DNA from 2 places in the Pantoea alfalfae genome. Region 2 is predicted to be linked to the other one. Evidence: predicted binding sites of a transcription regulator. Region 2 holds the regulator's gene; the other holds the start of a gene.
What was found. Region 2 encodes CRP, which controls carbon source genes, mostly activating them, when cyclic AMP is high. Its sites were predicted from a motif close to ATGTGANNNNNNTCACAT; they were not measured.
Positions count from the first base shown of each region.

Region 1 (6,799 bases), 1.6 Mb from region 2:
TTAAAAATGTTGACCATCATTGCCAGGATCCGCCCAACGTGATGCCCGACGCTGGCAATGGTGTCACGCGCCAGACGATCACCCGACTGCGCGGCCGCACACAGTGAAGTCAGCGTCAGCGGCTGGTTATTGAGCAGACTGTCAGGCTGGGCAGGCAGACGCTGCGCCGCCAGCGCCAGCAAACTGCCGGTGCTGGCTACCGTCTCCAGACAGCCATGATTCCCGCAATAGCACTGCTGGCCATAAGGGTCGATCTGAGTATGGCCAATCTCAACCAGCGCCCGGCCACTTTTATGCAGTAGCTGACCGCCACTGATGACGCCAGCCCCCACGGTTTCATCAATCACAATCTGAATCACATCCTGCGCGCCCCGGGAAGCACCAAACAGCGACTCCGCCAGCGTCCAGGCTGAAATGTCATGCTGCACAAACACCGGTAAGCCGGTTCGCGCCGCCAGCGCATCGCCCAGCGGCATATCGCGTACCTGATAACCCGGCAGCCGATGCACCACGCCTGATGCCGCGTTGATCAGCCCCGGCAGCGTAATGGCGATGGCCGTGAGACGCTCCAGCTTCTTCTGATGACGAATAAAGAAAGCATCGACCTGGTCAATCAGCGAGGTCAGTAAGGGCTGAGCAGCTTCATCCGGCAGAGGGAGACTCTCTTCTGCCAGCTCACGGCTGCTGAGATCGCGCAACGTAAAGGTCATGGCACCGCGATGCAGACGAATCGCCAGATAGTGCCAGGCGTCGGTATCCAGTATCAGGCCAATGGCCGGACGGCCACGGCTGCCGGGATCCTGAAACTCAGTCTCCTGCACCAGATGCGCATCCAGCATCTCGCGCACAATTTTGGTTATGCTGGCCGGAGCAAGCTGGGCACGGCGGGAAAGTTCGATACGCGAAATGGGACCGTAACGGTCAATTAATCGATATACGACACCTGCATTAGTCTGCTTGATCTGGTCAATGTGGCCAGGTTGACTGTCCGGATTCACAACCCTGCTCCCGGTTATTTTCGCGCTTCTAAATAAACATGCGCCATGGTGAGGCAGATCAGGCGACAGCGTCAAATATTTGATTAGAAATGTGATTTATCGCACAGATTGATGCTGTGTCACGCTCGCTTCAGGCGTGGTTTTCACGCAGCAACGCCATCATATTCTCCATCTGCGCATTTATTTCGCGTCCGGCTGACCAGACCAGCCAGAGTTCTGAAATCGCATCCTCTTCCGTTAAGGGCAGCCAGACCAAATCGGCCAGCCGTGCCCGGCGAAAGGAGGCGGGCAGAATGGAAACGCCTAAACCGGTTGCCACCAGCCCCAGGATGGTCATCGCCTCACCCACTTCCTGGGTGATGTAAGGCTTGATGTGGTAGCGGTGCAGCAATGCCAGAATATCGCTATAGAGCGCGGTTCCGCCCTGAGGATCGAAAAAGACAAAGGGTTCAGCCGCCAGCGCCGTCACAGAGATCTTTTCAGCCTCAGCCAGCAGATGCGCCTTGTGCACCACGGCATAGAGCGGCTCGCTCAGTAGCAGCTGATGACGCAGGTCGGCGGGCAGCGGCGTGTTGCGCATCACGCCGAGATCGAGCCGTCCGTCATGTAACGGTGCCAGCTGCTGGCGAGTGTTGATCTCCTGCATCTGAATATGCACCTGCGGCCAGCGCTGACGAAACTGGAACAGCGCATCAGAAACTACGGCGGTAAACGGAGCCGATGAGGTAAAGCCGATCCGCAGCTCTCCCTCTTCGCCACGATGTAACCGGGAAGCGCGATCGGCCGCCTGCTCAACCTGCAACAGTATCGCCCGGGCATCGCTCAGCAACTGATGGCCGGCGGCGGTCAGCTGCACGCTGCGGTTGTTACGGGTAAACAGCCTTGCGCCGGTCTCCGCCTCCAGCTGAATAATCTGCTGGCTGAGCGGCGGTTGGGAAATATTCAGACGCTGGGCTGCCCGCCCGAAATGGAGCTCTTCCGCCACCGCAATGAAGTAGCGCAGATGACGCAGTTCGATATTCATATTTTAAACGTCTTATTTGAGATTATTAATATATTAGACAACATAATGCCACTTTCCTAAGCTGACGACAGGTTTTCAGACTGAGAGGAAGATGTGTGAGTCGCTCAATACAGGCCACAGTGGATGAGAAAGCGGTGGCTGAACCGCAGGAGTCCGTTGCCGCAGCAGGTCATATCCGGCGGGGAACACCCGCTTTTATGCGCGTCACGCTGGCGCTTTTCTCTGCGGGGCTGGCGACGTTTGCCCTGCTCTACTGCGTGCAGCCGATTCTGCCGGTGCTGTCACAGCAGTTTGGTGTTTCTCCGGCGACCAGCAGCCTGTCGCTCTCTATCTCTACCGGCCTGATGGCGCTAGGTCTGCTGGTGACCGGGCCGCTCTCTGATGCTATCGGGCGCAAATCGGTAATGGTGACCGCTCTGATGCTGGCGGCCATCTGCACGCTGATCTCCGCCACCATGACCAGCTGGCACGGCATTCTGATTATGCGGGCGCTGATGGGACTGTCGCTCAGCGGTGTTGCGGCGGTCGGTATGACCTATCTTAGCGAGGAGATGGATGCGCGGGTCGTCGCCTTTTCAATGGGGTTGTATATCAGCGGTAACTCAATTGGCGGGATGAGCGGGCGTCTGTTAAGCGGTGTCCTGACCGACCTCTTCTCCTGGCGCATCGCCGTGGCGGTGATTGGCTGTTTTTCGCTGGCCTCAGCGCTGATGTTCTGGAAGATCCTGCCTGCATCGCGTCATTTCCGCCCCATCACGCTGCGTCCACGTAATCTGCTGATTAACTTCCGGCTGCACTGGCGCGATCCGGGCCTGCCCTGGCTGTTTGCCGAAGGCTTTCTGCTGATGGGTGCCTTCGTCACCCTGTTTAACTATATTGGCTACCGTTTACTGGATGCGCCCTGGCATCTCAGCCAGGCCGTGGTGGGTCTGTTATCAGTGGTCTATCTCACCGGCTCATGGAGTTCACCTAAAGCGGGTGCGCTGACCAGTCGTCTGGGACGCGGGCCGGTGATGCTGGGCGCAACAGCCATCATGCTGCTGGGTTTGCTGGTCACTGCCTTTAACTCGCTCTGGCTGATTCTGCCTGGAATGATGCTGTTCACCGCCGGTTTTTTTGCCGCTCATGCGGTCGCCAGCGGCTGGATTGGTCCCCGTGCACGCCGGGCGCGTGGGCAGGCTTCCTCGCTCTATCTGTTCAGTTACTACGTGGGTTCCAGCGTGGCGGGCACGCTGGGCGGTCTGTTCTGGCATAATTTTGGCTGGAGCGGAATCACGCTGTTTATCAGCGTTCTGCTGATCCTGGCGCTGCTGGTTGCCTCGCGTCTGCATAGTAAAAGACTCTGACCGTTTTCTCCCGAGCCAGGCTCCGACCTCTCCAGCGGGCCTGGCAGCTTATCATGCTGAACATTCCCTTCAGATCCATAACAAACAAAACGTGCTTTTCCCGCTATAATCCTTTTTATTGTAATAATTCATCTGCTTTGCCTTTTAACACGGCAACAAGGACCGCCTGTGGCTCTCTACTACTACGTTAATAAACAATCGGGATATAACGATAATCATGTTGTTCATGCCGCGGGCTGCCCCCATCTTCCTGACATGGATAACCGACTGTTTCTGGGCAGTTTTTATCATGTGAATGCCGCCATTCTGCAGGCAAAAAAATATTATGCGGGAGCCATCGGCTGCGAAAACTGCTGTCCGCTTAATCACAGCGACCCGCAGGCCAGTCAGCTTAGTGTGGCCCTGAAACATACTCCGCCATCGCGTTAATCAAACGGACAGCCCAGAGGTGAAACGCTTCCCGCTGTGCTGTTCCATGACATCCTGCCTGAGGGTAACCCGCTGCTCTGAATGATGATTGCACCTCTTCGCTCCTGATAACCTCAGGCTATCGCCCTGTGACAGGGAGATAATTAAAAATCAGCAATAAAAGGCATTTATAAGGTTTCGCTTCCCGCTTTATTCACTACAATGGTCAGTAATTTGTGACGCAGGTCACTTTCACTGGATGTTTCTGCCACATCCGATTTCGCTGTACTGACTGACTTGACTCCTCATGCAACCAACAACTGTTTCACGTAAAACTGCCTGGCTACGCGTGGTATTGCTGGCCATCGCCGCATTTGTCTTCAATACCACCGAGTTCGTGCCGGTTGGCCTGTTGTCCGATATCGCTGCTGACTTTTCAATGCAGACGGCTGATGTCGGGATCATGCTGACCATCTACGCCTGGGTAGTCGCACTGCTTTCACTGCCGCTGATGCTGCTGACCCGCAACATTGAGCGACGGCTGCTGCTGGGCGTGTTGTTCCTGATTTTTATCGTCAGCCACATACTTTCGACCGTCGCCTGGGATTTCCGGTCGCTGATGGTATCGCGCGTCGGCATCGCCCTGTCTCATGCGGTGTTCTGGTCGATCACCGCCTCGCTGGCGATTCGTGTTGCCCCGGCGGGTAAAAAAACCCAGGCGCTGAGTATGCTGGCGACCGGTACCGCGCTGGCGATGGTGCTGGGCGTGCCGATTGGCCGCGTAGTGGGACAGTATCTTGGCTGGCGCACCACTTTCGGCGCAATTGGGCTTTCGGCTCTGGTGCTGATGATCATGCTGGTACGTATTCTGCCACGCTTGCCGAGTGAGCATACCGGTTCGCTGAGCAGCGTCCCGATGCTGTTTCGTCGTCCGGCGCTGGTCAGCATGTATCTGCTGGTGACGCTGGTGGTGACCGCGCATTACACCGCCTACAGCTATATCGAGCCATTTATGCAGACCGTCGCGCACGCCAGCGGCAATTTCACAACCCTGCTGCTGCTGCTGTTTGGTTCAGCGGGCATTATCGGCAGCCTGCTCTTCAGTACGCTGGGTAACAAATTTCCTTCCGCCCTGCTGATTGCTGCCATTGCGCTGATCACCCTTTGCATGGGCCTGCTGATCTTTGCCGCCGTCCGCCCTGCAGCTATCTCCACGCTGTGCGTTGTCTGGGGAGTGGCGATGATGATGATCGGGCTGGGTATGCAGGTGCGGGTACTCTCGCTGGCACCAGATGCCACGGATGTTGCAATGTCGCTGATGTCCGGTATCTACAATATTGGTATTGGCGCGGGCGCGCTGCTGGGTAACCAGGTCAGTCTCCATCTGGGCATGGCTGAAGTGGGGAATGTCGGCGGGGTGATTGGTCTGGTGGCGTTGCTGTGGTGTGTTTATATTTTCCGACGCTATCCGCAGTTACGCAGTAACGGATAATCAGCGCGGTACTAAATAAAAAAGGCTTCAGATAAGTAGGTTTATCTGAAGCCTGTTTATGATTATTTATAGCGCCTGTTACTTATAAAGAACGGCTGTGCCATGCAGGTTGTTGCTGCCAGAGGTCGAAGTGATGCGGAAAGACTTTGCGCCGACATCGCTGGCCTTCTCTGACAGCTGCTGCTCCAGCGAGGTCAGATTCGTGCTGCCCGTTGCGCTGATGACACCGATTTTTTGCTGATCCAGCGGGGTGCTGCTTACCTGTTGGGCCGCCACGCTGGCAAAGGAGAGGCCACTTAGCACCGCCGCCGCGACCATCATATTGATACGTTTCATAACGAACCCCTTCTCACTTCATCTGTTGAAACCAAATTACTGATAAATCACAGCCGTGCCGTGCAGTTTATTCTGGCCGCTGGTTGAGGTGATGCGGAATGATTTCGCACCGGCTTCATCAGCTTTGGCACTCAGCTGTGATTCAAGGGAAGTCAGGTTGGTGCCACCTTGTACTGAGATGGTGCCTACTGGCTGCTGATTAGACGGCTCACTGGTCACGAGATCAGCGGCATAAGCGCCAAAAGTCAGGGTAGTCAGTAGCAGTGCTGCCAAAGTAGTTTTGATGGATTTCATAAAATTCTCTCTATTCGGTATTTGAATTCGGATGGTCTGAGTCGAGTTGTCGTCGTTTAATTAACGAACGTTAAATAAATGATAGACTCTGATCCGATTCGTCGTCAACATTTATTTAATGAACGTTATTTTATTCGTGAAGTGGCGTGATTATGGGCTTCAGCCCCTTTTCTGACTTAACCATAGGGGCGGTAAGATTGCGCCGACGCACAAAATGACAACGCTTGTGGGTGACGTTTTTAATAGACCTTGCACATTTTTATAATGATCGGTAATTTAATAAGATGTTTTACTGTCTGAGAGGGTGTATGAGTCAGGTTCAGGATTGCGATGTAAAAAAATGCCGCGGCCGACCCAAAGTGTTCGATCGCGAAGCCGCGCTTGATAAAGCTCTGACCCTGTTCTGGACGCACGGTTACGAGGGAACCTCTCTCGCCGATCTGGTCGCCGCAACCGGCGCAAAAGCGCCAACCCTCTACGCAGAATTTGTGAATAAAGAGGGACTATTTCGCGCAGCGATGGAGCGTTATGTAGAGAAGTTCAGCGCATGGCGTAAAGCGGCATTAGGCGATGATCAGTTACCGGTGGATCGGGCCATTGAAGCCTATTTCCGCTCTACTGCAGCCTGTTTTACCGAACGTGACTCTCCCGGTGGGTGCTTCTTTATCTGCACCTCAACTGCCCTGTCGGCGGCGTCGGCAGAGATTGCCGCCATGCTACAACAGCAACATCAGTCGCAGGAGCATGTGCTGAGTGATTTTTTGCTGGCGCGCCAGCGACGTGGCGAACTGAGTGCGGCAGTAAATATTCCGGCGCTGTCACGTTATCTGAGTTGTATGCTGCAGGGCATGTCAGTGCGCGCGCGCGAAGGCGCAGAGCGTGACGATCTTGAGGGTATTAT
Region 1 covers NZ_CP082292.1:2,010,031-2,016,829, reverse strand. The annotation lists gene mlc (sugar metabolism global transcriptional regulator Mlc) at 1-998, opposite strand, end outside; gene K6R05_RS09365 (LysR family transcriptional regulator) at 1,129-2,022, opposite strand; gene ynfM (multidrug efflux MFS transporter YnfM/SxtP(Kp)) at 2,118-3,368, shown strand; gene K6R05_RS09355 (hypothetical protein) at 3,537-3,797, shown strand; gene K6R05_RS09350 (sugar transporter) at 4,084-5,268, shown strand; gene bhsA (multiple stress resistance protein BhsA) at 5,347-5,604, opposite strand; gene bhsA (multiple stress resistance protein BhsA) at 5,641-5,898, opposite strand; gene K6R05_RS09335 (TetR/AcrR family transcriptional regulator) at 6,207-6,799, shown strand, end outside.
Region 1: a site for CRP is predicted at 4,011-4,028, ahead of K6R05_RS09350 (sugar transporter). Genes of this name have one in related genera too.

Region 2 (6,799 bases):
GCGCGAAGCCGCCTATCTGAGTTTGCTGACCGGCAAAGTGGTGGATGGTGTGATTACCATGGATGCGGCCTCCGGCTTACAGGATTTGCAGGCGCTGATCGCCGGAGCCCCCTGGGTGCAGTGCTGTGAATTTAATCCCGACATCCCCGCCTCCTCAGTCAGCATTGATCACCTTGAAGCGGCGCGTGACACCGTCCATTACCTCGCCGGTAAAGGGCGTAAACGCATCGGGCTGGTCAATGGCGACATGCGCTACCTCTACTCGCATCATCGTGAAAAAGGCTACCGGCAGGCGATTGAGGAGCTGGGGTATGCGTGGTCCGGCGTCTCTTATACCTGTGAGATCTCCCCTGAAGCAGGCAGTCAGGGGCTGCGGGAGTTGATGGCGCTGCCGGAACCGCCGGATGCGGTGTTTGCGGTATCAGATGTATTGGCGGTGGGCGTGGTACATGCGGCACTGGAAGCAGGTCTGCGCGTGCCGGAAGATCTGGCGGTCGTCGGGTTCGATGGCGTGCCGTTTACCCGCAGCCTGAATCCGCCGCTGACCACCATCGAGCAACCGATGAACCAGCTGGGCGCGCGCAGCGTGCAGCTGCTGCTGCAGAAGATCCGTAATCCGAATGCGCCGGTCATCCGTGAAGTGCTGCCCTGGACGCGCGTTGAACGCGCATCCAGCTGACTTAATGCCAGATTAACAGCACGCAGGCCGCAGTCAGTAGCCCCATAGCGAGGTTAAAGATTTTCCAGGCACGACGGCTGCGCAGAATGCGGCCGATCATCGCGCCAAATCCCATCCAGATCACGCCCGAGACGAGATTAACCAGAAACATACCGACGCTTATCGCCATCACCGAATGGCGATACGCATCACCGGCCAGACTGAAGCTGGCGACCGCGCCCAGTGCCATCAGCCAGGCCTTTGGATTGATCAGCTGCAGCAACCCACCCTGCCAGAACGGCATCGGCGCATCCGGCGCCTGGTCAGTTTCCAGCTTTTCATAACTGGCGGTAGCGATTTTCCATGCCAGCCAGAGCAGATAGAGGCTACCGGCGATTTTCAGCACCAGGTGCAACGAAGGATAAAGCAGGATCAGACCGCCTACGCCAAAGGCCACCATCAGCAGCATCACCTGCATACCAATCATGATGCCGATCATCAGCGGAATGGTGCGCATAAAGCCAAAATTAGCGCCTGAGGCGGTGAGTAACATATTATTAGGCCCGGGCGTAATCGCCGCGACCCAAAGAAAGCCCAACACTGATAAAAAAAGACTGAGTTCCATGGCAATCGGGTACTCCTTACCCCTGCAAGAAAAAACTTATCGAAGCTAACAGTGAGATATGGAACAGACAAGCTTTTACCACATGAAATTTACCGGACCGGAAAACGAGCAGTTCACGCCGCCTGACAGCCTGCGTAACGCCCACCTGCAGACAATGCTGCCGCGCCTGCTGCGTCGCCGTGTCACGTTCGCGCCTTACTGGCAGCGACTCGATCTGCCGGATGGCGATTTTGTCGATCTCGCCTGGAGCGAAGATCCCCAACAGGCGCAGAATAAGCCGCGCGTCGTGCTGTTTCATGGGCTGGAGGGCAGCTTTCACAGCCCCTATATTCATGGCCTGATGGCGATCTGCCGCGCGCGCGGCTGGCTGGCGGTAGTGATGCATTTTCGCGGCTGCAGCGGCAAACCCAACCGGCTCAATCGCATCTATCATTCCGGCGAAACGGAAGATGCCCGCTTTTTTCTGCACTGGCTGCGTACCCGCTGGGGCCAGGTGCCGACCGTGGCCGTCGGTTTTTCGCTAGGCGGCAATATGCTGGGCTGCCTGCTGGGCCAGCAGGGCGCAGCTGCCGAAGTGGAGGCAGGCGTCATTGTCTCCGCCCCACTGCTGCTGGAGCCATGTAGCGTAAAACTGGAACATGGCTTTTCACGCTTCTATCAATACTATTTGCTGGCGCAGCTGAAGAAAAATGCCCGCCGCAAACTGCACGCCTGGCCGGATACGCTGCCGGTCAATCTGGCGCAGTTAAAAGCGCTGCGGCGACTGCGCGATTTTGATGATGCGATTACCGCCCGCGCCCACGGTTTTGTCGATGCGGCCGATTACTATCATCGGGCCAGCGCCATGCCCTGGCTCAAACGCGCAGAGAAACCGCTGCTAATCATTCACGCCAAAGACGATCCCTTTATGAGTGATGAGGTGATTCCGCACAGCAGCCAATTATCTGCCACTATTACTTATCAACTGACACCACACGGCGGCCACGTCGGTTTCGTCGGCGGGACGTTACGCCAGCCCGAAATGTGGCTGGAACAGCGCATCCCGCAGTGGATCGCCCCTTTTCTGGATACCTGATCTCGTGATTATTCCCTGGCAACAGGTCTCTCCTGAGACCCTTGAAAATCTGATTGAAACCTTTGTGCTGCGTGAAGGCACTGACTATGGCGAGCATGAACGTAGCCTGCTGGACAAGGTGGCTGATGTGCGACGCCAGCTGGAAACCGGTGAAGTGGTGCTGGTGTGGTCGGAACTGCATGAATCGGTCAATATCATGCCGCGTAAAGAATTTCGTGGCTGATGCACCCGGCACCCTTTCATGATAACAATGCTCATCGTCCGACCTCACAGGGAGCTTTTCTATGTCTGCACGTCATCCCATTATCGCGGTGACCGGTTCCAGCGGCGCAGGAACCACCACCACCAGCCTGGCGTTCCGCAAAATTTTTCAGCAGCTTGACCTGCATGCGGCGGAGCTGGAAGGTGACAGTTTTCACCGCTTTACCCGCCCTGAAATGGATATGGCGATTCGTAAGGCACGCGATCTGGGACGTCATGTCAGCTACTTCGGCCCGGAAGCCAATGACTTTGGCCTGCTGGAGCAGAGCTTTAAAGAGTATGGTCTCAGCGGGGAGGGGCAGTCGCGTAAATATCTGCACACTTACGATGAGGCGGTGCCGTGGAATCAGGTGCCCGGCACTTTTACACCCTGGCAGCCGCTACCGCAGAACACCGATATTCTTTTTTATGAAGGATTGCATGGCGGTGTGGTGACAGCGCAGCACAACGTGGCGGAACAGGTCGATCTGCTGGTGGGCGTGGTACCGATTGTTAACCTGGAGTGGATTCAGAAGCTGGTACGCGACACTGGCGAGCGCGGTCATTCACGTGAAGCCGTAATGGATTCCGTGGTGCGCTCAATGGAAGATTACATCAACTACATCACACCGCAGTTTTCACGCACCCATATCAACTTTCAGCGCGTTCCAACCATCGATACCTCCAACCCGTTCGCAGCCCGCGCCATTCCGTCACTGGATGAGAGTTTTGTGGTGATCCACTTTCAGGCGCTGGAAGATATCGACTTCCCCTACCTGCTGGCAATGCTGCAGGGCTCGTTTATCTCGCACATCAATACGCTGGTGGTGCCCGGCGGCAAAATGGGTCTGGCGATGGAGTTGATCATGGGTCCGCTGGTGAAGCGGCTGATGGAAGGTAAGCGGATAGAGTAAGAGGTCAAAAGGGCCTTTCCAGACTAATGCCAATGCAGGATCAATCTGACAGCAGCGAAAATGCTTAACACGCAGGGAACCGGGTCAGAAAAGGAAAGCGTCCCGCGCCAGGGACGGCGCGGGACGAGCGGCCAGGGATTGGCTTAAGCGACTTTCCGATCTGACCCGGTTCCCAGCGCAGGCACAGTATCAACGCGGATTCCCTATGCAGGCACAATCTGACAGCGGACCGACACAAACCGCTCTGACCCTGTTCACAACGCAGGCACAATCTCAAAGCGGATTTCCGGACCAGGCACAGTCTTAAAGCAACCTGCATCAGATACTGGAAGTGAAGTTAGCAGGTCTGCAATAACCCCTGCGGCTACTAAAGTTCGATCACTTCATAGCTATGCGTAATGTTGACGCCTTTACCCAGCATGATGGCCACCGAGCAATATTTTTCAGCCGAAAGATCGACCGCGCGTGAGACCACTTTATCCTGGAGCGCTTTGCCACTCACGATAAAATGCAGGTTGATGTGCGTAAAGATTCGCGGCGCCTCTTCACGACGTTCTGAGGTCAGTTTTACTTCACAATCAGCCACATCGTTGCGGCCTTTTTGCAGAATTGATACCACGTCAATCGCGCTGCATCCACCTGCCGCCATCAGCACCATTTCCATTGGGCTGGGCGCTTTATCACCTGAATTGCCATCCATCAGTATCTGATGGCCGGATGAGGATTCTCCAAGGAATGTCAGCCCTTCTACCCATTTCACTCTTGCCTGCATGATTTTTGCTCCGGAATACGCTGTTTTGTCGCCAGAGTACGCTTTCGCCTGGTAAACAGCAATCCAGAGAAATCCGCCTGTAGCTGAAGCGAGACAACAGAAGACAGTCGGCAAAAGCTGTGCTACAAACAGTGCTGAAAATATTTTTCGTCACCCGATGGCGAAGCCGGGAAGAATGATGCGCACTGCGCCTGATGCGGCCCGAATAATTTCCTGAAAAGGAAACGCTTGAAGCTTTCACCGCCTGACAGGGAAAACTGCCCCCTGTATTTTGGGCACGATTACAACAGAGGATAATAGCGAATGGTTCTCGGCAAACCGCAAACAGACCCTACACTCGAATGGTTCCTGTCCCATTGCCATATTCACAAGTATCCATCCAAAAGTACGCTGATTCACCAAGGTGAAAAAGCAGAAACGCTTTACTACATCGTGAAAGGTTCCGTCGCGGTTCTGATTAAAGATGAAGAAGGCAAAGAGATGATTCTTTCCTACCTGAATCAGGGCGATTTTATTGGTGAGCTTGGCCTGTTCGAAGAAGGTCAGGAACGCAGCGCCTGGGTACGTGCGAAAAGCGCGTGCGAAGTGGCGGAGATTTCTTACAAGAAATTCCGTCAGTTGATCCAGGTTAACCCCGATATCCTGATGCGACTCTCATCGCAGATGGCGCGTCGCCTGCAGGTGACGTCTGAAAAAGTGGGTAACCTCGCTTTCCTCGACGTTACCGGCCGCATTGCACAGACTCTGCTTAACCTGGCGAAGCAGCCAGATGCCATGACGCATCCCGACGGCATGCAAATTAAAATCACTCGTCAGGAAATTGGTCAGATTGTGGGTTGTTCACGTGAAACCGTGGGCCGTATTTTGAAGATGCTGGAAGATCAGAACCTGATCTCCGCACACGGCAAAACCATCGTCGTTTACGGCACCCGCTAATTCCTGTCATCCACGGCGTGATGGCAACATCACGCCGTTATTGTTTGTGTTGGGCCGATGTGGCGTCGAATCATTTACCATCCTGAAGTCAATTATGCCTTGCGGCAAACGCTGGTGCTCTGTCTGCCGGTGGCGCTGGGCTGGCTGGCTGGCGACCTGCAAAAAGGTCTGCTGTTCTCATTAGTGCCCGCCTGCTGCAATATCGCCGGTCTCGATACGCCGCATAAACGCTTTTTCAAACGTCTGATTGTGGGCGGTAGCCTGTTTGCCCTCGGCAGCTTTCTGATCCAGTGGCTCACCCTGCATGCGATTCCACTGCCGCTGATCCTCTTCGCTATGCCTTTGCTGCTCGGCGTCACGGGTGAGATCAGCCCGCTGCATGGCCGTCTGCTGCCCGGCACCCTGATTGCCGCCATCTTTACCCTCAGCCTGATTGGCCGCATGCCCATCTATGTCCCCCCGCTGCTCTATATCGGCGGCACGCTGTGGTACGGGCTGTTTAACTGGTTCTGGTTCTGGCTGTGGAAAGAGCAGCCAATGCGCGAAAGCCTGAGCCTGATCTACCGCGAGCTGGCTAACTACTGCGACGCCAAATACACCCTGCTGACGCAGCTGACCGATCCGGAAAAGGCGCTGCCGCCACTGCTGGCCCGTCAGCAGAAAGTGGTCGATCTGATTAACACCTGTTATCAGCAGATGCATATGCTGTCGGCAAGCCGCGATCACAGCCATAAAAGGCTGACGCGCGCTTTCCAGGTGGCCCTCGATCTGCAGGAGCATATCTCGGTCAGCCTGCATCGGCCGGAAGAAGTCCAGAAGCTGGTGGAGCAAAGCCATGCTGAAGCGGTGATCCGCTGGAATGCCAAAACCATCTCGGCCCGGCTGCGGGTGCTGGCAGATAACATTCTTTATCACCAGTTACCCGACCGCTTTGCGATGGATAAACAGCTCGGCGCACTGGAGAAAATTGCCCATCAGCATCCCGATAATCCGGTGGGTAACTTCTGCCTTTATCACTTCAACCGCATTGCGCGGGTGCTACGCACCCAGAAACCGCTTTACCAGCGCGATCTGATGGCAGACCGCCAGCGCCGCCTGCCGCTGTTACCGGCGCTGCGCAGTTATCTCTCGTTTCGCTCGTCGTCGCTGCGCACGGCGGGTCGCTTTGCGGTGATGCTGATGCTGGGCAGCGCGCTGGCGCTGTTCTTCAACATCCCCAAACCCTACTGGATCCTGATGACCATCATGTTCGTCAGCCAGAACGGCTACAGCGCTACCCGTGTCCGCATTCAGCACCGGGCGCTGGGCACTTTTGCCGGTCTGGTGATCGCGGCTGCCACGCTGCGCATGGCGGTGCCAGAGTCGCTGGTGCTGCTGATCATGCTGGCAATTACCTTTATCAGCTATCGCTTTACCCGCCAGTTCTATGGCTGGTCGATGATTGGCTTTACGGTCACGGCAGTTTACTCGCTGCAACTGCTGTCACTGAATGGCGCGCAGTTTCTGCTGCCGCGATTGATGGATACGCTGATGGGCTGTCTGATCGCCTTTGGTGGGATGCTGTGGCTGTGGCCGCAGT
Region 2 covers NZ_CP082292.1:429,544-436,342, reverse strand. The annotation lists gene K6R05_RS02020 (LacI family DNA-binding transcriptional regulator) at 1-679, shown strand, start outside; gene K6R05_RS02015 (LysE family translocator) at 681-1,283, opposite strand; gene K6R05_RS02010 (hydrolase) at 1,342-2,358, shown strand; gene K6R05_RS02005 (YheU family protein) at 2,363-2,581, shown strand; gene K6R05_RS02000 (phosphoribulokinase) at 2,643-3,512, shown strand; gene K6R05_RS01995 (OsmC family protein) at 3,880-4,284, opposite strand; gene crp (cAMP-activated global transcriptional regulator CRP) at 4,588-5,220, shown strand; gene K6R05_RS01985 (YccS/YhfK family putative transporter) at 5,278-6,799, shown strand, end outside.